4 regions of the Paenibacillus sp. EC2-1 genome follow, and region 3 is predicted to be linked to each of the others. Evidence: riboswitches for the same ligand, from Rfam matches in the RefSeq annotation. Region 3 holds a riboswitch; each other region holds the start of a gene.
The links. A riboswitch is a leader RNA that binds a small molecule or an ion and turns the genes downstream of it on or off. The one in region 3 is predicted to bind cobalamin.
Positions count from the first base shown of each region.

Region 1 (5,816 bases), 2.5 Mb from region 3:
GAAGCAAGCCTGATGCTGTCATTGAAGTAACTAGTCCACTAGGAAGCTATGCATGGCCGGTTTCTGAACTGGTAGGAAAAGGTCTTGATGCAAACGGACAAATCATTGTACGGGTTGAACAAGCAGACCTGACAGTACAGAAAGGTTTGGAAGAAAAGCTTACAGACAGAGGTATAAAGGCACGAAGTGCAGCTGTAAGTTTTGAAGCAGAGCTGAAAGAAAAGGAAGCGACAACGGAGCTAACACCAACAGGCTATGTAGAGCGCAAGCTGATCGTAAATGGTGTATTGAGCAATCCGAATGAAGTAACGGTAATGACATACGATCCGGCAACGGGAGAGCTTCGATTTGTTCCAGCCGTATTTACGGTAAAGGACGGCAAAACGGTGGCGACGATCCAACATAACAAAAATGGTTTGTATGTGATCGTGGAAGGTAAGAAAACGTTCGCAGATCTACAGGGTCACTGGGCACAACAGGCAGTAGAAGCTCTGGCTTCCAAGCTGATCGTGAAAGGGAAAACAGAGGGAACATTTGATCCAATTGGTCGAGTGACGCGTGCAGAATTTGCGTCCTTGCTCGTGAGAAGTTTTGGTTTGTCGAACAAAGAAGTAGATCAAACATTTTCTGATGTAGCAGCAAGCAAGTGGTATGCAGCAGATGTGAGTACAGCCGTAAAATATGGGTTCGTACAAGGAGTAGGCAACGACAGATTTGCTCCTGAGGCACTCATTACGAGAGAGCAAATGGTCGTGATGATGATGAATGCGATTCAGTTCGTACAAGGAACAGCAGGGGCTGGAGCCAGCCAGCCAACCTTTGCAGATCAGGATCAAATCTCATCCTATGCTCAAGAAGCCATTGCAGCAGCGGTGGATAAGGGACTAATTAAGGGCAAGGCAGCAACAACCTTTGCGCCAAAGGATATGACGACTCGTGCTGAAGCTGTAGTCGTTCTGCAAAATGCATTGCAATATTTGAGCTTTATTAATAAGTAGGTTTCAACAATACGCCTGATCTACATCTAGAATCAGGCGTATTTGCATTGCGAAAAATGTATTCATTATATATAAGGTGGATTATATCTTTAGCGTTGATACGGCGTCCTATTAAACAAATATTCCGATATTTCAATATTTGAAATCTTTTCCTTGGTAAAAAGTGATATATTTATTAGAATGAATAATATAACAATCAAATATGGAACACGCGAAACAGGTGCCAATTGTGAATGGAATCATCCATCTCATAAATTGGTTAAAAGGGAAGTGGGTGAGAATCCCACGCGGTCCCGCCGCTGTATAAGAGGAGTCCTTGCAACGATGCCACTGGGGAACTGGGAAGGCTGCTAGGATGTTGATACTTGAGCCAGAATACCTGCCTGTTTTGTCACACCACAACTCTACGATGGATAGGAAGGTGTTTATTAGTGCTGGCTAAATATAGCTGCGTAATCTATTAGACCTCTTAACGATTCAAGTTGAGAGGTCTTTTTGTGTGCTGTTAAACGAAAGATGAATTGGAAGGATGATGGATTGAGATGAGAAAAAATAAATTAATCGCATGGCTGCTGATCATAAGCATTGTAATGACGATGTTCACGAACGGGATGACGGTATCCTACGCGGATGAGGCTGACACTTCCGTTGCTCCAATAGAAGAGCTTACTACTGTTAACAATGAGCAGATTGAAGAGGTAGATACAGAACCCAAGGAAGATAAAGAACCTCCGACGATTAAGGTAGAAGGAATACAAGATAACCAGACGGTATCATCTAGTGAAATAAGCTTCAAAATTACAGTAACAGATAACGTGTACACGGACATTATTCCAGAAGTCGCAGTGAATGAAGACGTGTTACCAGCGGTTCAGGATCAATATAAGGCTACTCTTCTTGATGGGGAGAATAGCATAACCATAACGGCTATCGATGGCGCAGGGAATGAGACAACGACAAGCTTTACGATTATCAAGAAGATTGACACTGTAACACTCGCAAAAGAACATCTGGATAAAAGTCTTGCTTATACTCTTGATAGAGTAAAAGCTCCGACTCTGGGGACAGGCAACGGTGAGTGGGTTATCATCTCTTTAGCGCGGGCTAATTATCCGGTGCCTAGCGATTATTATAAGATCTATTACGACAATGTCGTTCGAGAATATGAAGCATTAATGTCTAAGAATAATGTATTTAGTACTGAACATTCCAGATTAATTCTGGGGCTTTCTTCAATCGGAAAAGATATAACAAATGTGAACGGGCATGATGTACGAAATCCTCTTGCTGACTACACCTATGTTGCTAATCAAGGCATTAATGGACCCGTTTATGCTCTCCTGGCACTTGACAGCAATCGTTATGAGATTCCAGATATCACCAAAGAGAGTGTGCAATCCACAAGAGAATCTTTTATAAACCTCATCTTGGGTAAAGAGCTTCCTAATGGTGGATGGGCATTCTTTGGGAGCACGATAGATCCGGATATCACGGCAATGACGATGCAAGGACTGACCCCTTATTATCATGAACGTGAGGATGTAAAAGCAGCAGTAGATCGGGCTATTGAGGCGTTATCTAAGGCCCAAATGAAAGATGGAGGTTATGGTTACGGATCATCGCCAAATAGCCAGAGTATTGCTCAGGTTATTATTGCCTTAACCGGTTTGAGGATAGACCCACACACAGATGATCGATTTATTAAGAATGGAAATTCAGCATTAGATGCCTTGCTAACATTTGCTGTACCTGATGGTGGCTTTATGAACACGAAGTTAGGTGCTGTCAACAGCATGGCTACGGATCAGGGGACACTTGCCCTAGTAGCTTACGACAGATTTAAGAATGGTAAGAATCGTCTCTATGACATGACTGATGTTCAATCTGAACAACCAGAACTTCCAGAACAACCCGAGTCTCCTAAAGATATAGTAGTGACATTGCCATCGGGTGATAAACCGGATGTTGTTATACCGAAAGATGAGCTTGATTATATCGTTCCTATAAAGCCAGAAGATAGTAATAAAGAAATTACGATAACGATTCCGGCGGATAAAAACTCAAAGGTAAGTGCTAAACTTCCCTCGAATAGCAGCCTTCCAAAAATAGAGGCTACAAAGGGTAATGTATCCGTCTTGATCCCTGCAGGTACTGCGGTCACAACGGGCGACGCTTCAGCATTGGAGTTATTAACTTCAATCCATAAGACGGATTCTTCTTTAAAAGATCAGATCAAACCAATTATTCCAGAGGAACATAAGCTGGATGAGATTGTTCAGGCATTCACAATGGGTGGTAAGGGTAAGATCGAATTCAGCTCCTTCATTACCTTAACCTTCAAGGGAATGAGCGGGAAAGAGGCTGCCTATATCCAAGACGGATCAGCCCACGCAATTTCGAAGTACTCAGGCGATGAGCAAGGGTTGAGCAGTGGGAAGAAAGAATATGCCTATGATAGCGGAAAAGACTTAATCGTCAAAACGAAACATTTTACAGACTTTGTCGCTTACACAACAAGTGTAATTGAAACGCCAGGTAACGGAGGTGGTACAACACCGAAGCCAACACAATATGTGACCCTGTCTGTAGATAAACATTCGATTAACAAAGGGAACGTTATCTCAGCCGTAACCGTGGAGATTCAGTCTGGTGACACGGCTTGGAGTGTGTTGAAGAGAGAACTGGACAAGCGGAATATAAGTTATTCCTATGACTGGCCCGAGCAATATGGAAGTGTATATGTAAAGTCCATTGCTGGTGATGGAGAATTTGATCACGGAAGCGGTAGTGGCTGGATGTACAGTGTTAACGGTTCATTTCCTAGCTATGGTGCGAGCAGTTACACCTTAAGTGATGGCGATCGTCTTCAGTGGCGCTACACGAAGAACTTAGGAGCAGATTTAGGAGAAGACCCTGGTAAGTGGGAAGGTACCCCAGGAGGATCGACATCGGTTGCTCCAGGTATCGTGGTTGATTCGAATGATAAGACTCCGGTTATCCAAGTTCCGAAGGATATTTCAGCGGACTATACCATAAACATCACACAAGCGCTAAACCAAAAAGATCAGATTACCATTAACATTCCGGACGTTAAACATCGAGTATTCCTGAATTTGGACGAAGTGAAGAATGCAATGCCTACCATTAAGGTGGTTAAGGGAAAAATTTCAGCCATCATTGAGAAGGGCACCCTTTTCAAGTCAGGGGATCGCAAACTCGAGCTCTTTACAGCAATCAATAGTCAAGATACACAATTACGAGAGTTGATTAAAGGCAGTATCAAAGGAAATGATCAGCTTGATCAGATTCACCATGCTTTTGTTATGGGCAATAAGTCAAACCAAGCTTTGTTCGATAAGCCGCTGACATTCATCGTTCAAGGTGGCAAAGGACAGCTTCCAGGCTTTGTTGAGAATAACAAATTCTCAGCAATTGAGATTTATGACACGGAGGAGCAAGGAAAGCAGGCTGTAAATAGCACCGAGAAGAAAGCCTATGCCTTTGTTAAGAATAACGACCTGTATATAAGAGCTAATCATCTGACGACCTTCGTTACCTATACGACTTCGAAGTCAGCAGTAGTTAAGCCTGTGGATTTGAAAGATGTCTATAGCGATGCCAGTACCATTTCGTCATGGGCATACAGTGCGGTAGGCGAGGCAACAGAGCACGGATTTATTCAAGGTAATCAAGGTAAGTTTAAGCCGAAATCTGCAATCACGAGAGCGGAGTTCACCAAGATATTGGTGTCTGTTCTGGGGTTAGATCTAAACACAAGCAAAGGCATTACCTTTAAAGATGTCTCTCTGAATGATTGGTTCTACCCTTATGTGAATGCGGCTTATAAAGAAGGATTAGTAGTTGGTTCTAATAGTAACTTTAATCCGACCGATATCATTACGCGGGAGCAGATGGCAGCAACGGTTGTAAGAGCGCTCGATGCCACGCCTACGAAGCCGTCCGCAATTATTAAAGATATCAATTCCGTATCGAAGTGGGCTAGAACGGATGTTGAAACGATTGTTGCTCTAGAGTTGATGCTTGGAAGTAATAATCAATTCAAACCAAAAGATTCCGTAACAAAAGAGATGGCAGCGGTTGTTGCCTTGAAGGCATACAAATATAGAGACAACAGTAAAGAAGAAGATACGAATACTAGCGACGCTGTTCATCAAGAAGTAAAGAACAAGATCCGAGAAACAGCCTCATTTTTGCAGAAAGAAGTTAAAGATCCTGTAATCGCTAGTGTTGGTGGAGATTGGACTGTATTTGGACTGGCCCGTTCAGGTGTAACCGTGCCAGATGCTTATTATGCTCGATACTATGCCAATGTGGAGAAGATCTTGAAGGAAAAGTCAGGCAAGCTTCATAGCGTCAAATATACGGAATATGACAGAGTTATTCTTGCTTTAACCGCTATGGGGAAGAAGATAGATAATGTCGCGGGTTATGACTTAATCAAGCCGCTTGCCGATTATGAAACGCTAATTAAACAAGGCATTAATGGGCCGATCTTCGCTCTTATTGCATTAGATAGTAAGAAGTATGAAATACCTGTTGTTAAAGAAGTAAAGACACAGACAACTAGAGAGAAACTGATTGATTTTATCCTGAATCGTGAGCTTAGTAGTGGTGGATGGGCACTCGGAGAACGCCCTGATGTCTCTGACCCGGATATTACGGGGATGGTACTTCAAGCACTAACGCCTTATTACAGTTCAAATCCGAAAGTGAAGGTGGCTGTGGACCGCGGTGTTGCATGGTTGTCCAAGACACAGACTGCTGACGGAGGTTTCTCAAGCTGGAGCTCTACGAATT
Region 1 is NZ_CP186006.1:3,926,194-3,932,009, reverse strand. It holds gene ACK8P5_RS18500 (S-layer homology domain-containing protein) at 1-998, shown strand, start outside; cobalamin riboswitch at 1,200-1,399, shown strand; gene ACK8P5_RS18495 (S-layer homology domain-containing protein) at 1,541-5,816, shown strand, end outside.
Region 1: another riboswitch for cobalamin. It lies ahead of ACK8P5_RS18495 (S-layer homology domain-containing protein); the one in region 3 lies ahead of ACK8P5_RS06865 (anaerobic ribonucleoside triphosphate reductase).

Region 2 (5,816 bases), 2.6 Mb from region 3:
CATCTTTAGCGACAGCTTGTTCGAGTGCTTGCTGTACGCCGGGCGTTACCTCTTTATCATCGTTGATTAGTGTGTCATCGATGTCAATCGCAATCAGTTTGTAGGTAGTCATGAATTTCTCTCCTTTTGTCCTATCTATTATATCTACTTTATCTATCTTTATTATGCTTCTATTGTACCTGATGTGGCGCGGATTTCAATTCGGCCATAAGCATACCTCCCAAAATAAGCACACATCCTAAACCGCCGGCTAAGCCCAGTACTTCTCCAGCAAATAGAATACCAGTTAAAGCTGCAAAAACGGGTTCTGTTGCATATATAATAGCTACCCTAGAAGGTGTAGTATATTTCTGACAAACGGTCTGAATCCAGAAGGCGAATGCACTTGTAGGACCGATGGACACCAGAAGGGCGATCAAGACTTCCGGCTGGACTAATTTATCCATTAAGGTAGCAGGATTTCCCGCATCCTCCATGATGAGTGATGCGATCAAGCTAAGAATACCGACCACTGTCATCTGTAGTGCTGCTAATGGAAGTGAAGGGTATTTAGAAGCATAAAGACCGGTGTAACCGATATGAAGAGCAAATCCAATGGCGCAGATTAGGACTAGAATATCTCCTATGTTCCAGCTCATCTCTGATCCTGCAAAGGTAAGTAAATACAGGCCAGCAGCTGCAAGCAGAGCGCTCAGCCAAGTGAATCGGGATATGGAGTGTTTAAGTAAGAAATAAGACAGGAAGGGAACGATGACCACGGATAGACCTGTAATAAAGCCTGTGTTCGAAGTCGTTGTATACAGCAACCCAACGGTCTGAAAAGCATAGCCTATAAACAAAAAAAGACCAAGCAGACAGCTATGCAGCAGCATTTTTCGTGTGATCAATCGCCACTGACGCCGATAGAATATAGTCGTGATGAAGGCTAGTAGGAGTCCTGCACCTATAAATCGGACGCTGTTAAAGGCCATCGGTGGAAGTACTCGAACAGCATGTTGCACAATCAAAAAGGTACAGCCCCACATCATGGCAACAAGGAGTAGGCTGAGATCAGCAAGACGAGAGCGGTTCAACGTTGTTCATCCTTTCGAGACAATAAAAATATGTAAATTCTTCGGTGAAATTACAAGTGAACAAATTGTATCCCATTATGAGAGAAGCGACAATACTAATGGAGTCCTATATAGTAAGGAACTTCCATCTTATCGATGAATTGCTTATTTAGTGGAAAGGGTAGACATAAAGAGGAGAATTTTGTTATACTAAAATACCGAACGTACATTCCCTTCTAGGACACCAAGAGAATGAAAGGAAGTTATTATCATGATGGGAAGAGCCCATTTGGTTATTAGTACCGGCGTCACACTGTCGGTCATGGGGCTGACCGGAATTCCTATCACACTTCCGGCAGCAGCGGTTGCCGTCGTTAGTTCGCTTCTACCGGATATTGATGAGCCGAACTCCATATTGGTAAGAACAGCGATTCCAACAGGCCTCTTACGTGTACTTCAACTAACACTAGTTGCGGTAGCTATTTTTATCTATTTCTACGGACAGGAATATGCGCCGTGGAACTTGGCCTTGGCTGGATTAATTGCTGTTGTATCCTTTTTGCCAGGGCGGACACTCCGTCATATTGTGATGTTTATGATTGGCCTTGGTCTCCTTCAATTCGGACATTCATTTAGCCCGTGGAATATCATTGCTGGTTGTGTATTAATGATCTCCACACTGGTATCCCATCGCGGGTTGACACACTCATTATACGCTGTTGCTGGATGGACGCTGTTGTTGTATTTCGGGACGGAAGGCTCGGCCTGGGGCGAGAGTATATGGGTTGCAGGAGGTTTATCCTATGCTCTTCACTTAGCAGCTGATATGCTAACGAATCGTGGAATACGGCTGTTGCCTCCACTGAAATTCAGAGTGAAATTTAAACTGATGAGCACCGGAAGTAAATGGGGAAATATGGTGGAGAATGTGTGCATCGTGCTTACACTAGTTCTTCTCTGGTATGTATTCATAGCTTCTAAATAATCGAAATTAATGAGAAAGCCTCGCTCAAAGGGAATGAGTCATTCCCTCTGAGCAAGGCTTTTCTGATGATCCAGTGGTTATTCTTCCAGGAAGATCAAACCGATGAGATCATCCAATTCAAGATTACCGAAGTAATGCTTTATATTAATGGAAGTAAGAAGATTTCTAACTTCACTCTCCTCGTAACGTTTGCCGCGAAGTGCATTCTCGATATCCGCTACATCGCCAACACCGAAGAAGTCACCATAAATTTTGATCTCCTGGATATGCCCATCCTTTATGTTCATTCGGATGTCTATGATACCCACAGGAAATTTCTTTGCATGCTTCACATTGCTCTCTGGCGATAGGCCATAATTCCAATCCCAGTTCTGGTAACGCTCCTTGGAGATTTGGTGAATGATCTCCCAGTCTTTCTCCTCTAGTACATATTGAGGAACCTGATGAGGTTCCATACCGAAGATCGAACGCAGCAGCTCAGCGCGGAACTGTTCAATGGTCATCTCGCTTCCGTCAGCTCCGAGAAGTTCCTTGATATTGGCTACACGACTGCGGACTGATTTTGTACTCTTTGATTTAAACTTCTCTGGATTCGCATTCAGCGAAGCTTGTACATGATCCAGATCGAGATCAAACATCAGTGTTCCGTGGCTGAACATTCGTCCTCGTGTAGAGAATTGTGCATTGCCGGAAATCTTTTTCTCCCCAACTTGAAGGTCATTTCGGCCGCTGAGCTCAGCAGGTACGCCCATTTTTTGCAGGAAGTCGATGACAGGTTGTGTGAATTTCAAGAAATTGTGAAAGGACTGCCCATCGTCCTTGGTAATAAAACTGAAGTTTAGGTTTCCTAGGTCATGATATACGGCACCGCCGCCTGATAAACGTCGTACAACTTGGATGTTGTTATCACGCACATATTCTTGGTTAATCTCTTCAATTGTGTTCTGATGTTTGCCTATAATAATCGATGGTTGATTGATGTAGAAGAGCAGGTAGCTATCGTCCATCGGTAAATGTTTCAATGCGTATTCCTCAATGGCCAGATTTATGGCTGGATCATGTATTCCCTGGTTATCAATAAACAGCATTATGTACGCCTCCGTGTGGTTTCTTGTCTAATGTAATACATTTAAATCTATTGTAAACCAATGTTTGACTCTAGAGCAAAGGTTCTGTGAGCGATGAGTGATAAATGCTATGTTGGAGAACGGTAACGCTTAAAATTCTATGCCAACCGGCATGTTTAACTTCATATGTGAATTTCTAGGTTGTAAGCGGAGTAGATATTTCATATAATCGTCAACAGAGAAGTATGCTTGGCAAAAAAAGAATACTCATTGCATGCGATGTCCTGGAAAGACAGTCCTAAATACAGGGCTGCTTCTGGGTTAAAAGGGAAGCCGGTTAAAATCCGGCACGGTCCCGCCACTGTGAATCAGGGATATCCTCTATAATTGCCACTGGCCTATTAAGGCTCGGGAAGGCGGAGGTTATCATTTCAACCTGTAAGTCAGGAGACCTGCTTCGCATGATGAATCTGACGGTCCTTCGAGGAAAGGATTACGTTTGGCAGAACTATTTTGGACGAGTAGACTTTTATAATAAGCTCATTTTTTAGTTCATAAAGTTCATTATCTCCGAAACGTAGCCCTTGATTCTCTATGAGATCAGGGGTTTTTTATGGTGAATTATTGGGTGCCTGTCAGAGATACGAGTCATTTCGGCGCTTGCATACACGGGATAGGAGAGAAACTGATGAGAAATCGATTGAAACAATTAGTGTTAGTAATCCATCCAGTACGGATAACATCATGAGTAGAAAACTTGCAGTGTACGCAGTGACAGGGCTTATTCTCTTAGCACTTACACTCGTGGTCAGTCTTGGCATTGGTGCGGTTCATTTACCCGTTACAGAGATCGGTGCGATGCTGCTGCATAAACTTCCATGGATTGGTGATTCTATCACACCGAATTGGGAGGTCGCATCGGAGCAGATTATAATGAAAGTACGTCTACCCCGAATTCTGCTCGGCATGCTGGTTGGGTCCTCACTTGCGGTGGCTGGTGCTGCATTTCAAGGTGTTCTAAGAAATCCTCTTGCGGACCCATTCACGCTAGGTGTATCGTCCGGTTCCTCACTCGGAGCTGCGTTTCTAATCTTCTACGGACTGCAGTATGCATTTGCAGGAGCTTGGACGCTGCCCTTGGTTGCTTTTCTGACGGGGATTCTTACGCTATGGATCGTACTGTTACTCGCTAGAGATAATGGAAAAATACCGACGCATGGACTAATTCTATCAGGCGTGATTATGCAGTCGTTCTTAGGTGCGGCTGTTTCATTCTTGACGGTCATGTCAAAGGATACATTAACGGATATTTTGTTCTGGACCATGGGAAGCTTAAGCATGCGAGGGTGGTCGTACATAACGGTGCTATTCCCTTACTTTATTGTATGCTTTATCTTTTTGTGGAGCCGAGCGCGGATGCTGAATTTGCTATCACTAGGCGAAAGACAAGCAGCCCATATGGGGCTTAATGTGGATCGTCTGAAGATGAGTGTTCTTATTGTAGCTACGCTTCTAACCGCTGCCGCAGTGTCGGTGTCTGGTGTAATTGGTTTTGTTGGACTAGTCGTACCGCATATGATTCGGCTCGTTACAGGTTCGGATTATCGAATCATTATTCCACTATCGGCACTCGGCGGGGCAATCTTCATGGTTTGGTCGGATACGGCAGCGAGAACTTTACTAGCACCTACTGAAATTCCGATTGGGGTTGTAACCGCATTTGTGGGAGCTCCATTCTTTGGTTATTTGCTGTACCTTAATAAAAAGCAGCGCAGGGAGGGAGCCCTATGATCAAACTTCAAAATGTAGGCAAGCGATATGAACGCTTGAATGCAGTATCGGAGATCGACTGGAGTGTCCGTGAAGGAGAGTGGTGGGGAATTATCGGTCCAAATGGAAGCGGTAAATCAACACTGCTGCATCTCTTGTCTGGGGTGGAAATGCCTACAACAGGTCAATTGCTGCTACATGACAGAGAAATGGCTAGTTACAGTAGAAAAGAACTGGCGCAAATGGTTGCTGTATTGCAGCAGGAAGGCCTTGCTCCGACAGATTTTACAGTACGTGAAGTCCTGGAGATGGGGCGCTTTCCATTCCAGAACTGGTTAGGACGAGAGAGAGAGGATGCTGGTCCTTTGCTGGATCGGATTATTCATAGACTAGAGCTTGACCGTTTAGAATCGAGAAGATTGGATCAGCTTAGTGGAGGACAACGTCAGCGTGCAGCCCTTGGAAAAGTAATGGCTCAGCAGCCTGCAATTCTGTTGCTGGATGAGCCAACGACATATCTGGATATACGGTACCAGTTGGAGTTTATGAATATGGTAGCAGAGTGGCGTAAAGAGTCGGGCATTACTGTCATTAGTGTGCTGCATGATCTGAATTTAGCTGCACAGTTCTGTGATCAACTTCTGGTACTTCGAGATGGAAAGACTGCTGGGCAAGGGCTGCCGTCTGAAGTATTGACAGAGGATTTCATACGTGAAGTTTTTAGGGTCGATCCTGCTCTTGTTATGCACCCAGAGAATGGTGCTCCACAAGTACTCTTGACAGCTAATCGTGGAAGACCAAACGAATAGATGTATATTATTCCTCATAATAAGAGATTTTAAGACGGCAGATAGCCGTCTTTTTTGTATGCATGTAGCATACCTTTTTATAAAAAAGAGATAACAGATCGGATTTAACGGGTAATGTTTTAAGTGGGTTTGC
Region 2 is NZ_CP186006.1:4,336,852-4,342,667, reverse strand. It holds gene ACK8P5_RS20235 (Cof-type HAD-IIB family hydrolase) at 1-112, opposite strand, end outside; gene ACK8P5_RS20230 (DMT family transporter) at 171-1,073, opposite strand; gene ACK8P5_RS20225 (metal-dependent hydrolase) at 1,324-2,037, shown strand; gene ACK8P5_RS20220 (lipoate--protein ligase) at 2,115-3,125, opposite strand; cobalamin riboswitch at 3,367-3,578, shown strand; gene ACK8P5_RS20215 (FecCD family ABC transporter permease) at 3,849-4,895, shown strand; gene ACK8P5_RS20210 (ABC transporter ATP-binding protein) at 4,892-5,683, shown strand.
Region 2: another riboswitch for cobalamin. It lies ahead of ACK8P5_RS20215 (FecCD family ABC transporter permease); the one in region 3 lies ahead of ACK8P5_RS06865 (anaerobic ribonucleoside triphosphate reductase).

Region 3 (5,816 bases):
CTTGTGAAATGGTGCTTCCCACTCGATCTTTTGAAAAGCCGCTACAGGATAATATACCGGGATATGGAATGAATTTGTATAATATTCCCGGTCGGTTACACCAGGAATCTTGCCATAAGTGCTTCGGTCCATCTTTGTGAATTTTCCGGATAAGCCCTCTGCCGGGGTAGCGAACAGCGTGATGTTCAGATTGTATTTCTCACTCATTTCATCACAATAAGCACGCATACACTTGATCACATCAAGCCCGAGCTCTCTTACCTTCTCATCTTCTCCGTGATGATGTCCTGTCAAAGCTTTCAAGCTTTCAGCAAGTCCGATAAAGCCGAGTGCAAGTGAACCATGTTTCAAGAGATCCTCCACCTTATCATCGGGAGCCAATTTCTCGCCACCTTCCCACACCCCTTCACGCATCATAAAGTCAGAAGCTTTTGCAGGCTGCTTGGCTTGAATCTTATAGCGGTGAATTAATCCTTCAACAGCAATTCCCATATAGTGCTCTAGGCTGTGAAAAAATCCATCCAGATCCGCTTCCTCACGTTTACCTAAGGCTATGCCATGATCAATTCCTAGACGTACCAAGTTAATCGTATTAAAGGATAGATTCCCTTTTCCACTGAGACGATTCCTACCAAACCGATCAGAGATTGTACGTGTCCGGCAGCCCATCGTTGCAATGATGGTATCCGGGTCCTCCGGACGGTAATATGGCAGATTGAAAGTCGCATCCACATTGACAAAGTTCGGGTATAAACGACGACTGGAGCATTCTATTGCTTTTAAAAACAGATCATAATTGGGGTCCCCTTCTGACTGGTTAATGCCTTGCTTGCACTGGAATATATGTTGTGGAAAAATCGGAGTTTCCCCGCGACCAAGTCCCTTCATCGTCGCTTCAAGGAGCGCATGCGACACCAGCCGTCCTTCCGTAGAAGTGCACATTCCATAATTTAATGAAGTGAAAGGAATCTGGCCACCAGCCCGGCTGCTCATCGTATTCAGATTATGAATGAGAGATTCCGCCGCTTGCTTCGTTTCGTTCACAGTCTCCTCGTAGGCGAATGAATAAGTACGCGGGAATTGTTTTTGCAGTGAAATATTATCCATAATGAGTTCTTCATCCAAGAGATCAGACCCTGAATTCAACTCTCCTTCACCGAGATAGTTCAGCCCTTTCCGAAAATGCTTACGAAAGGACTTCCCTACATACGGCGCCAAATCCCAATCGATCTTATTGCCCGACACTCCGCCAAATTGGCTGTTCTGCTGGGACTGAAATATGATTGCAACAAGAGCCATAGCGGTCATAATACTTTGTGGTGAACGCACTGATCCATTTCCAGTATTAAATCCATTTGCGAGCAATCGATCAAACGGAATAAAGATACAGTTCGTTGTTCCTAAAGCATATTGATCCAGGTCATGGACGTACACATATCCGTTTTTTAACGCTTCGTTTAGCTCGGGTGGTAACATGAACGAACTTGCCATCCACTTAGCATATTCCGAACCGATCCGACTCATTTTCCCACTAAAAGATTCCCCGTTCAGATTCGCATTTTCCCGGAGCAAATCCATGTCCTTCACACCGATAACATCATTACTAATCTTGTACAGCTCTCCACGCTTCATACGTTCCAGATCGCGTGCTTCACGGTATTCCTTATACGTTTTAGCTGTACTTTCGTGTCCGATCTTCTTCAAGTACTGAATAACAAGATCTTGTATGTCTTCAACCGATATTTGATTCATGCTGCTTATCTCGTCTTCAACCATCTTACCAATCCGAGATGAGGCATCCTCTTTAGTTATTCCTTCTGCGGCCTCAAATGCTTTGTCTACCGCTCTCATAATTCGTTTAACATCAAAGTCAACCTGTGTTCCATCTCTTTTAATAACTTTCATGATTATTCTCTCCTCCTACTACTAAAGCACAAATAAAAAGAAGCATGCTGCCGCTTAGGTTTACGGTAGACATGCTTCATCCAAGAATCCGGTATATAAATCAAGACAGACCAAGATACCTATTCCTACCTGATACACCCTCCTATCAACCGTAGGCAATACAGTGTTGTCATAATGGCAGGTATCTGGCTTCAGTACATTTGGAAAGAGATGTTCAGGCTCGTACTATTCTTTCGCGAGTACCTGTTACAGTGGCGGGACCGCTCCGGATTCTCACCGGATTCCCTTTTAAGATCGGAACGTATCCGATCACCATTAATCACTATATGTAGTTGTCATATCAAAAGATATAACAATATATAGGTGATTAACTGTAACAATAATCACAGTGCCTAGTTAACTTCTGTCGGCATAGGCGTTGGCGTAGGCTTTGCATAGCCTGTCTTGTACTTCTCATCAATAGCATTCCGGATTTCAGTTAGGCTTTTTCCTTCACTCTTCATTTTGGCAGATTCAACAGCGATCTCAAGACATACGCCGCAACGAGTACCATGATCATCCCACACAATGCTGCCATCTTCTTTAACCTCATCAATAAAGCAATTCAAGTTGCTATCATGCCCAGCGCTTTCTCCACATCCGCAATAACATGGAATCCATGGGAGCACATCTTTCACCTGAGCAGCGAGCGCATAAATTGTCCGGAGTTCGTCACTTTTTCCATTCAAAAAAGTTGGCAGATCTTTAGCAGATGCCGTCATCTCCTGAATATCTCCATTGGCAAGAGTCGTCTGTCCCCCATGCTCATGAGTAGCTTCTGTCCCTGTTTTGGAATTTGCCTCGCCTTTACTTTCCGTTTTACCAGCACCACATCCACTCAGAAGTAGACCAGCAGATAGCATCAGAATCCCAAACTTTTGTTTACGCAAGTTCTTCATCCTCCCCCAAATGAAATAATAAAACAAATAATTTCGTAGAATACTCTCATGCTTTATGTTGTTATCGCAAGTCCCGCCCATGCTCCTGCAAGTCCAAGAATTAACGATATAGAAACATATAATAGGGCTTCTGTGTAACGTTTGTTTCCTGCCAAGGAGACTGCCTCATACCCAAATGTTGAAAAGGTAGTGAAGGCACCGCAGAACCCTATTCCTAAAATGCTATACATCACTTCAGGAATCCGCTCAGCAGAGCCGGCGAGTATCCCAAGAATGAAAGAACCTACCACGTTTACAAACAGGGTGGCCCATGGAAAAGAACCTCCCGCTCTTTTTCCAATCCAGCTGCCAACGCTATAACGAGCAATTGCCCCAAAAACACCGCCTAACCCGATCCATAAGATCATGTCGTCTCACCTTCTCGTGCTGATCCCATCGTTCGTCCCAACCAAACACCAATCAAAGACATGAGTAGTCCACCGATGACACTAAGCATCACATAGAGCACTGCTACGAGCATATGGCCCTGACTAGACAACCTTACAGTATCCACCGTAAAGGTAGAAAACGTTGTGAAAGCTCCTGTAAATCCCGTGCCTATTAGCAACCGAATCTCAGCAGAAATCCGGGTGGAACGTAAGCCATAGGTTAAGAACCAACCCAGAAACAAACACCCCATCAGATTAATAAGTAGGATAGCAGCCGGAAATCCGCTGGCTGGCAGTGGAACTATTTCACTCAGACCATAACGGCATAATGTCCCGGCAAATCCTCCCGCACCTACGAAAAGTAAGTTTTTGTTCATACGAAAATCCCTTCCAATACGATTACATGAATCCTCTGTTAATCATCCTTACGCAAACGCTGATTGTGCGAAATCTTAGCCTCGTTGCCCTGCTCGGTCGCTTGGTAAAATACACGACGTGTCAGCTCCTTAGGCAAATAATCCTGCTTCACATAATGCCCAGGGAAATCATGAGGATACTTGTATCCTGCATGTCCGAGCTTTGCGGCTCCTTGATAATGGGTATCCCGCAAGTGAAGCGGTACCTCTGCTGATTTAAGATCTTCAATAGCAGATGTGGCGCGCGAGATAGCCGTATATACCGCATTTGATTTCGGGCTCTCTACTGCAAAAAGAATCGCCTGTGCAATGTTCAACTTCGCTTCAGGCCAGCCGTTATGACGGTAAGCATCTAATGCACTGACAGCTTGTACCATCGCCTGTGGATTGGCTAGACCGATATCCTCACTACTGGCAGCAATCAAACGGCGAATAAACACCATCGGGTCCATGCCCAGCTTCTCTACTGCATACAAAAACCAGAAAAGTGCGGCATCACTAGAACCACGTATACTTTTATGAAAAGCAGATAATACGTCATACTGCGTTGACTCATCGGCTCGAACTGTTGGACGCCGAATGGATTCCTCGGCAACTTCGAGCGTAATATGGACCGTTCCTTCCTTAGTAGGAGGTGTTGTCATTGCTGCCAATTCGAGTGCATTTAAAGATCTCCTGATATCACCATTCGCCATCGAAGCAATGTGCTCAAGTGCATTCTCGTCAACCTGTAGCTGCATAAAACCAAGCCCTTTATCCTTGTCCTGAAGCGCACGCCTCATAGCAATAAGGGAGTGTTCTCTTGTTAGCGGCTCCAGCTGGAACAAAGTTGAGCGGCTCATGAGAGCCCCGTTCACATAATGAAACGGATTCTCGGTTGTGGCACCGATAAAAATGATAGTCCCTTTCTCAACTGCAGGTAGCAACGCATCTTGGCGGGAACTGTTGAACCGATGTACCTCATCTAGAAACAGAATGGTTTTGGTACCATACAAGGACTTGTTGCTCTGAGCTTGTTCAATGACCTCACGTACCTCTTTCACTGTTGCCTCTACCGCATTAAGTCGAACAAACTCGCCTTGCGTATGCTTCGAAATGATGTGAGCTAGCGTTGTCTTACCACAGCCCGGCGGACCATAAAGTAAAATGGATGATACCTGATCCGCTTCTATTGCGCGCCGAAGCAGTTTACCTGGTCCTACTATATGTTCTTGTCCAATATATTCATCGAGGTTTGAGGGACGCATCCGATCAGCCAGCAGCCGGGAATCGCGATCCTCTTCACGACCGAGAGAGAATAAATCCATCATTACACATCCTTGCCTATAATCATCATTGAAAACTATGATCTTGATTCTGTTACTTATCATATCACAATCTGGTAATCACATCGCCACTGTAAGCAAAGCCTAAATTCTAATAAATCCCAAACTTTTCTGGATGATCACTCGTTTAGGAACAAACTTACCTGCACAAATCTAGCCTATAATGTACCCAAATATATGACAAAAGAGGGAATAGAGAAATGAAAAGACGATCACTGAGGATCATCGTCCTCATTGCACTAATCATACTCATTGCTGTTACACTTTACCGATTTATAGATGATTTAGGCCAGTCTTATCAACAATTGGGTCTAGCTCAATACAAAGAACCGGTGGTTGTCTAAACCACCGGCCCTCATAAAGCAGCTATAATCAAGTTCTAGTTCTTTAGCTGCTCACTCAATTGATTTTTTCAACTTAAATGCCTTCTGGCCATCCCTGTGCTGCAATTTCTGGCTGTTCAGGGACAATATAAGATGGAAGCTGTTCTCCATGCAGTAACCACAGTTCATGAAGTGCACGCGTACATCCAACATACATAATCTTGGCATCCCAAGCCTTTTCTGCATAGTGCTCACGGTCTGCATCCGCTACAATTACAGCATCAAACTCAAGTCCTTTGGACAGATATACGGGTAGCACAGACAGGCCGCCCTGATATGTCTGCTTGCTTCCATCAATCAGATGAAGGTCTGGCCACTCCTCAGACAATATACGATGCAGCTCCTCCGCTTCACGAAGTGTACGAGTCAAGATTGAAATCGTCCGATAATTACCCTTCGCAATCAGATGACGCAATGCCAG
Region 3 is NZ_CP186006.1:1,460,283-1,466,098, reverse strand. It holds gene ACK8P5_RS06865 (anaerobic ribonucleoside triphosphate reductase) at 1-1,905, opposite strand, end outside; cobalamin riboswitch at 2,065-2,238, opposite strand; gene ACK8P5_RS06860 (PCYCGC motif-containing (lipo)protein) at 2,298-2,843, opposite strand; gene crcB (fluoride efflux transporter CrcB) at 2,897-3,250, opposite strand; gene crcB (fluoride efflux transporter CrcB) at 3,247-3,648, opposite strand; gene ACK8P5_RS06845 (replication-associated recombination protein A) at 3,687-4,994, opposite strand; gene ACK8P5_RS06840 (hypothetical protein) at 5,213-5,356, shown strand; gene ACK8P5_RS06835 (HelD family protein) at 5,430-5,816, opposite strand, start outside.

Region 4 (5,816 bases), 2.5 Mb from region 3:
CGCTATAGCTTCGTTTGGGTCATGAAATGCGCCCGAAAGCATAATCTTAATTTCATCTCCATATTGGTCTGCTGTCAATAGCTTCTCCATCTTTTTAAGAGTAAGCCTTTCATCATCTACAACGATCGCCCTTAAGAACATCGCTTCCAGTTCAACCCCCAATTCGTGTCTACTCTCCTTATTCTATTTCATTTACAGACTAGACATCAAAAAAAGTGTATCCATACTACTTAATCATACGCTACTGAATATTTTTTGAATAGGGCAGTCATCGTTTTGCCACTTGAGAGAGACGCTACGCTAAAATGATTCTTTCGTATGTCTCCCAACAGCAAGTAAGCCGCCCAAGGTTTGAACCCTTGAGCGGCCTTTTCACAACAATAATCCCTATTATATTTTTACAATCTAATAAGGGACAATGCTATTAGATCATACATGTTTATACAACAGCACGAGTATGAGCAAACCTATCACTTCAAGGAATTCATTAAGAGCCCCGTATGTGTCGCCCGTTAGCCCGCCTAATGCAAGATGCAGCTTCCGAGCGAGCCATGTTCCAGCAGCCACCACGCCCAGTGGAAGCACAATACATCCAAGAATCGATAGCATCATCGAATGGTTGTCCATTTCGATCATTGGAGCGATTAATGCGAATATGCCTGACAACACTATGGCGATGAACAGTGTTGCCCGCTGCTGACTTTTGTCTATATCTTTAAACTGTCCTGCTAGGCCACCTTTACCACGAGCTAATGGCCACGCTGACATTGCATGAACCATGAACCATCGGCTCCAAATCAAGGGAAGAATAAATAACCCCGAATATTGTGTGCCGCCATTAAATAAGGAGTAGATTAATGAGAGCTTTAACATTAACAGCAGCACGCAGGCAATCACACCCATAGCCCCAACGCGGCTATCTTTCATGATGTCTAGCATCTGCTCACGAGATCGATAGCTAAGGATACCATCTGCCGTATCCATCCAACCATCCAGATGAAGTCCACCTGTGAGCCATACCCATAAGATGAGGGTCAATACTGCAGCAGGCATTGTAGGTAATAAATACGATAGTCCTGCACCCGCACCCCATACAACAAGGCCAATAGCAGCACCTACCAAAGGATAGAACTTCACACTTTGGCGAAAAAGTGCTGGTGTATAATCCAGATTAGCTCTTACTGGAAAGCGTGATAGAAATTGAAAAGCGGCCGCAGCCGCTTGACTCCATCTCGTCATAATCTATACTCCCTACTCTTCAGCTCTATAGGTATACCCGCTGTTACCAAGAATACCTGTGCACTACTTCGAGATATAGCCTGATTCATGTAACCCGCTAAATCACGATACAATCGGCCCAAAGGGTATTCTGGTACAATGCCGCTGCCCACTTCATTCGTTACCAGAATTAATTCACCAGGATACTGCTCTGCTTGGTCTATAAGACGAGCAATCTCGGCTTTCACCTTCGCTTGTACATCCTCCTCACGTTCCAATGAGAGTAGAATATTAGACAGCCACAGGGTGAGACAATCCACCAGAACGGTCGGCGCAGAATCTTCTTCACCTTGGCATTCTTCACGCCAATCACTCAGAAGTTTCACAAGCTGAAAAGGCTCTTCTACATTTCGCCAAGCATAGTTCGCTTGACTTCGTTCAAGCTGATGCAGAGCAATACGTTCCCTCATCTCATCATCAAAAGCTTGGGCGGTAGCCACATACACAGCAGACGGGGACTTCGATATACATAGCTTCTCAGCAAAGCTGCTCTTTCCGCTTCTTGCACCGCCTGTCACGAGTGTGATCATGAATCCTTCTCCTTGGTTTCACCTGAGATTCCCGCACTTTCAAAGGTTGCCATCTCACGAACAATCCGGCATGCTGCATCGACAAGATGAAGACATAATACACCGCCGGTCCCTTCCCCGATTCGAAGATCTAATTCAAGTACGGGCCGAAGATTTAACTCTTCCAGAAGACGCCGATGTCCCTGCTCATGGGAAGCATGAGATACAATCATGTAATCTGCCGCTACTGGGCAGATGGCCTTGGCAAGCAATGCTGCTGCACTCGAGATAAATCCATCAATAATTACAGGGCAGCCATGTACTGCTGCGCCAAGAATAACACCAACCAAACCTCCGATTTCAAGACCGCCTACTTTAGACAGTACATCTACCGGATCATTGGGATCAGGGCTATTCACCTCAAGTGCTCTTTCAACTACGGATATCTTATGTTGCAAACGAGAGTCATCAATGCCGGTTCCTCGGCCTACAGCATCCCGAACTGAAATGTCAGAGAGTGCACAGATTACCGCTGAGCTGGCCGTCGTATTTCCAATTCCCATTTCACCTGTAATAAATAATTGTACTCCGCGCTTAACCGCATCTTCTACAACCTTAACACCGACCATAATGGACTGCATTGCTTCATCGTAAGACATTGCAGGACCCTGTGCCATATTCGCGGTACCGTACCGGATTTTATGCGAAAGAAGATCAGAGTGGGACAGCTCACTATTCACCCCAATATCCACACATACTACTTCTGCACCCGCTTGTCTGGCTAGAACGTTAACCGCTGCACCACCCGCGAGAAAGTTATGAATCATTTGAGGTGTAACTTCCTGTGGAAAAGCACTCACACCCTCATCGCAAACACCATGATCGCCTGCCATGATAATAACTTCTCTTCGGTCAAATGAAGGCTTTATGTTCCCCGTTATACCCGCGAGTTGTATCGCCATTGCCTCCAGTTTGCCTAGGCTGCCAGGTGGGACCGTCAGGTTATTAATATGCAGTTTCGCTAATTCCATGGCGGATTGATCCAGCCCGCGAATTTCTCCGATACGTTCCATGACACTTTGTCTCATACATCATTACTCCTTTATTAATTGCGCTTAGATGTAAGCAAGCATCCATTAGATAGTGTCAGCTTACTTCCTTTACTTCTTCATCAGTTCAGGATAAATCGCATTAGCAATTTCCTTAAGACCTTCCGTTACACGTGGTCCTGGACGACTTACTAGGTTATCATCAAGACCATAAATCGCTTCATTCTTCACAGCTGTAATTTGATCCCAACCACTACGTGCTTTAATGATTTGGTCCAAAGTTTCCTTTGTTTCCTCATTCACAACGTTCTTGGAGAACAAGATGACATCCGGATTATCTTTAATGATCTTCTCTTCACTAATTTCATTCCATCCCACCGTATCCGCAGCGACGTTAACACCGCCTGCTAAGGTGATCAGCTCATCCATAAACTCTCCACTACCTACTGTCCAGCCTTGGGAGAACTCGATATATACTTTTTTCTTCTGCTCAGGTGTAAGTGACTTTACAGCTTCCGTTACTTCTTCACGATCCTGCTTGATTTTGTCCACGACTGTCTTAGCTTGTTCTTGATGATCTGTGATCAGACCAAAAGCTTCAATATTAGCAATAACATCATCTACAGTTTTCGGATCTGTCTTGTAAATCGTAATTCCTAGATCACGCAAATGCTGAGCTGCTTCTGCACTCATAGAGATTCCTGTTACTACGAGATCAGGTGAAGCGGCAATAATAGCTTCTTCGTTCGGATTATATAGACCACCCATTTTCGGTTTCGTTGTAGCCGCTTCTGGATAATCATCGAAATCCGATACACCAATAACTTCTTCGTCGAGTCCGATTGCAAACAACGTTTCAGTCTCCGCAGGCGAGATCGATATAATCTTCTTCGGTGCTTCTTTAAATGTAAGGGACTCTCCAGTAGCATCCTTAACGGTTAAAGGGTACTCCGTCTTGAGCGTCGTTCCTTCATCAGCCGGTGGAGTTACTTGTTCTGTTGGTGTAGGGTCCGTTGCTGGTTTCGGCTCCTCATTACTGCCACAAGCCGCGAGCGCTAGTACCATTATGATCGCTAGTGCGCCTGTAGTCCAATTCTTCCATAACTGTTTCATTGTTATTTCTCTCCCCTATCTTCTTTCGAAGTATGTTTGGTGAGATGCATCTTGTAATTTCAATGAACCCTCATTTTACGAAGTCTATGCAACAAAAAAAACCTGATCTTCTCATAATTAAGAAAGAATCAGGGATTACGTCTTAAGGACTTATAGTCAGTTGATGACCATCTGTTCCACAGGCATAGTACCGAGTCATACCACAGTACTTCCACAAGCCAAACGTAATCCTTTCCTCGAAGGACTGTCGTACGCTTATAAGGCAGGTCTCCTGACTCACAGGTAATCGATATTCTCACCTTCCCATTCTACTTAGGCGCAGAACAGTGGTACATCGAGAATATCCCTGTTTCACAGTGGCGGGACCGTGTCGGAATTTCACCAACTTCCCTTTTAACTAGGAACAGAAGCACTTTACTTGGCTCTAATCCTAGACCTTATAAGTTCATATTCATTTAGATACAAGCCTTACCTCTCAACTCATGATTATAGGTTACATATGAGTAGCTTACAACCCTTTGTAACGGATATTGAAGGCTTAACCACGGCTCCCGATCCATGTCTCATCCACATGTTTGAGTTTTAGAATGAGCTGGCTTCCAGGCTCAGCTGTATAATCCCAGAACGATGAACCCGGTATAGTCATCGCTGCAATCTGCCTAATCACGCCTCCATGTGTGACGATAAGTATCCGATTGTTCTCATTATCATTGCCCATATCATGAGCTAGACTATCTAAAAATTCTGCTATTCGTTTCTGAAAATGCTCCCACGATTCACCTCCCGGCGGTGTCACAGACTGAGGATCATCCAACCAATGCCGATACAGGGGTATATGTTTCAACTGATCGTAGGTGAGACCCTCCCACGCTCCGAAATCCATTTCTCGTAACCGCTTATCGAAGACTACCTGTTCGGTTGAAGACGTATACACCTGTTCTAATGTTTCCCGGCATCGCTTTAAGTCACTACAGAATATTTGACGAAATATCATTCCTTCAAGTTCTTCCCTCAATGGTAAAAGCGCAGTCAGCGATTCTTGAAGCAGTCCGATATCGGTGTGACCTAAATAGCGTTTCTCCTTATTCCACTGTGTGGCACCGTGACGAATACATACCAGTTCTAACTCCATAATGCTCCACCTACTAGCCCAAAGATCATTAAACTTAGTAATAAAAATAGTATTGATGCAGTCAACATCAATCGATTGGTTATCAGAATATCATTCTTATTCATTGGACGTGTATACTCGCCCATGTAAGCTCGAAAAGATACGACACCATGATATACATTCTCGCCCCCAAGACGAATTCCTAAAGCTCCAGCTACAGCTGATTCTGGAAATCCACTGTTGGGACTCGGATGAAGACGTGCGTCATGCCTAATCGTTCGGTACGACCGTCTGTAATCAAGGCGGTGCATCCAGCTACTAACAACGAGCAGTAATGCCGTTATTCGTGCTGGAATGAAGTTGGCGATATCATCTAATCGTGCAGAAGCCCAGCCCAAATGGAGATATTTATCATTCTTGTATCCAACCATAGAATCCAGGGTGTTTACTGCACGATAGGCCATAGCAAGCGGAGCTCCTCCGATCAGTGCGTAAAATAGTGGGGATACGATGGCATCTACAATATTTTCCGCGACCGTCTCAACGGTTCCCCGAACGATTTCAGGTTCATCCAAGTGTGCTGTATCCCGTCCAACAATCATACCGAGTGCTTGCCGTGCGGCAGGTAAATCCCCCTGTTTCAGATGGTTAAATACGCCCATTCCTGCATCCCGCAGTCCTTTCGTAGCAATCGTTGTTGCGATCAACACAACCTCGGCTAAAATGGCAAGCCACGGATGAATGAAATACAAGCCC
Region 4 is NZ_CP186006.1:4,440,962-4,446,777, forward strand. It holds gene ACK8P5_RS20740 (response regulator) at 1-162, opposite strand, end outside; gene cobS (adenosylcobinamide-GDP ribazoletransferase) at 430-1,239, opposite strand; gene cobU (bifunctional adenosylcobinamide kinase/adenosylcobinamide-phosphate guanylyltransferase) at 1,236-1,808, opposite strand; gene cobT (nicotinate-nucleotide--dimethylbenzimidazole phosphoribosyltransferase) at 1,805-2,875, opposite strand; gene ACK8P5_RS20760 (ABC transporter substrate-binding protein) at 2,948-3,949, opposite strand; cobalamin riboswitch at 4,194-4,404, opposite strand; gene ACK8P5_RS20765 (histidine phosphatase family protein) at 4,488-5,081, opposite strand; gene cbiB (adenosylcobinamide-phosphate synthase CbiB) at 5,072-5,816, opposite strand, start outside.
Region 4: another riboswitch for cobalamin. It lies ahead of ACK8P5_RS20760 (ABC transporter substrate-binding protein); the one in region 3 lies ahead of ACK8P5_RS06865 (anaerobic ribonucleoside triphosphate reductase).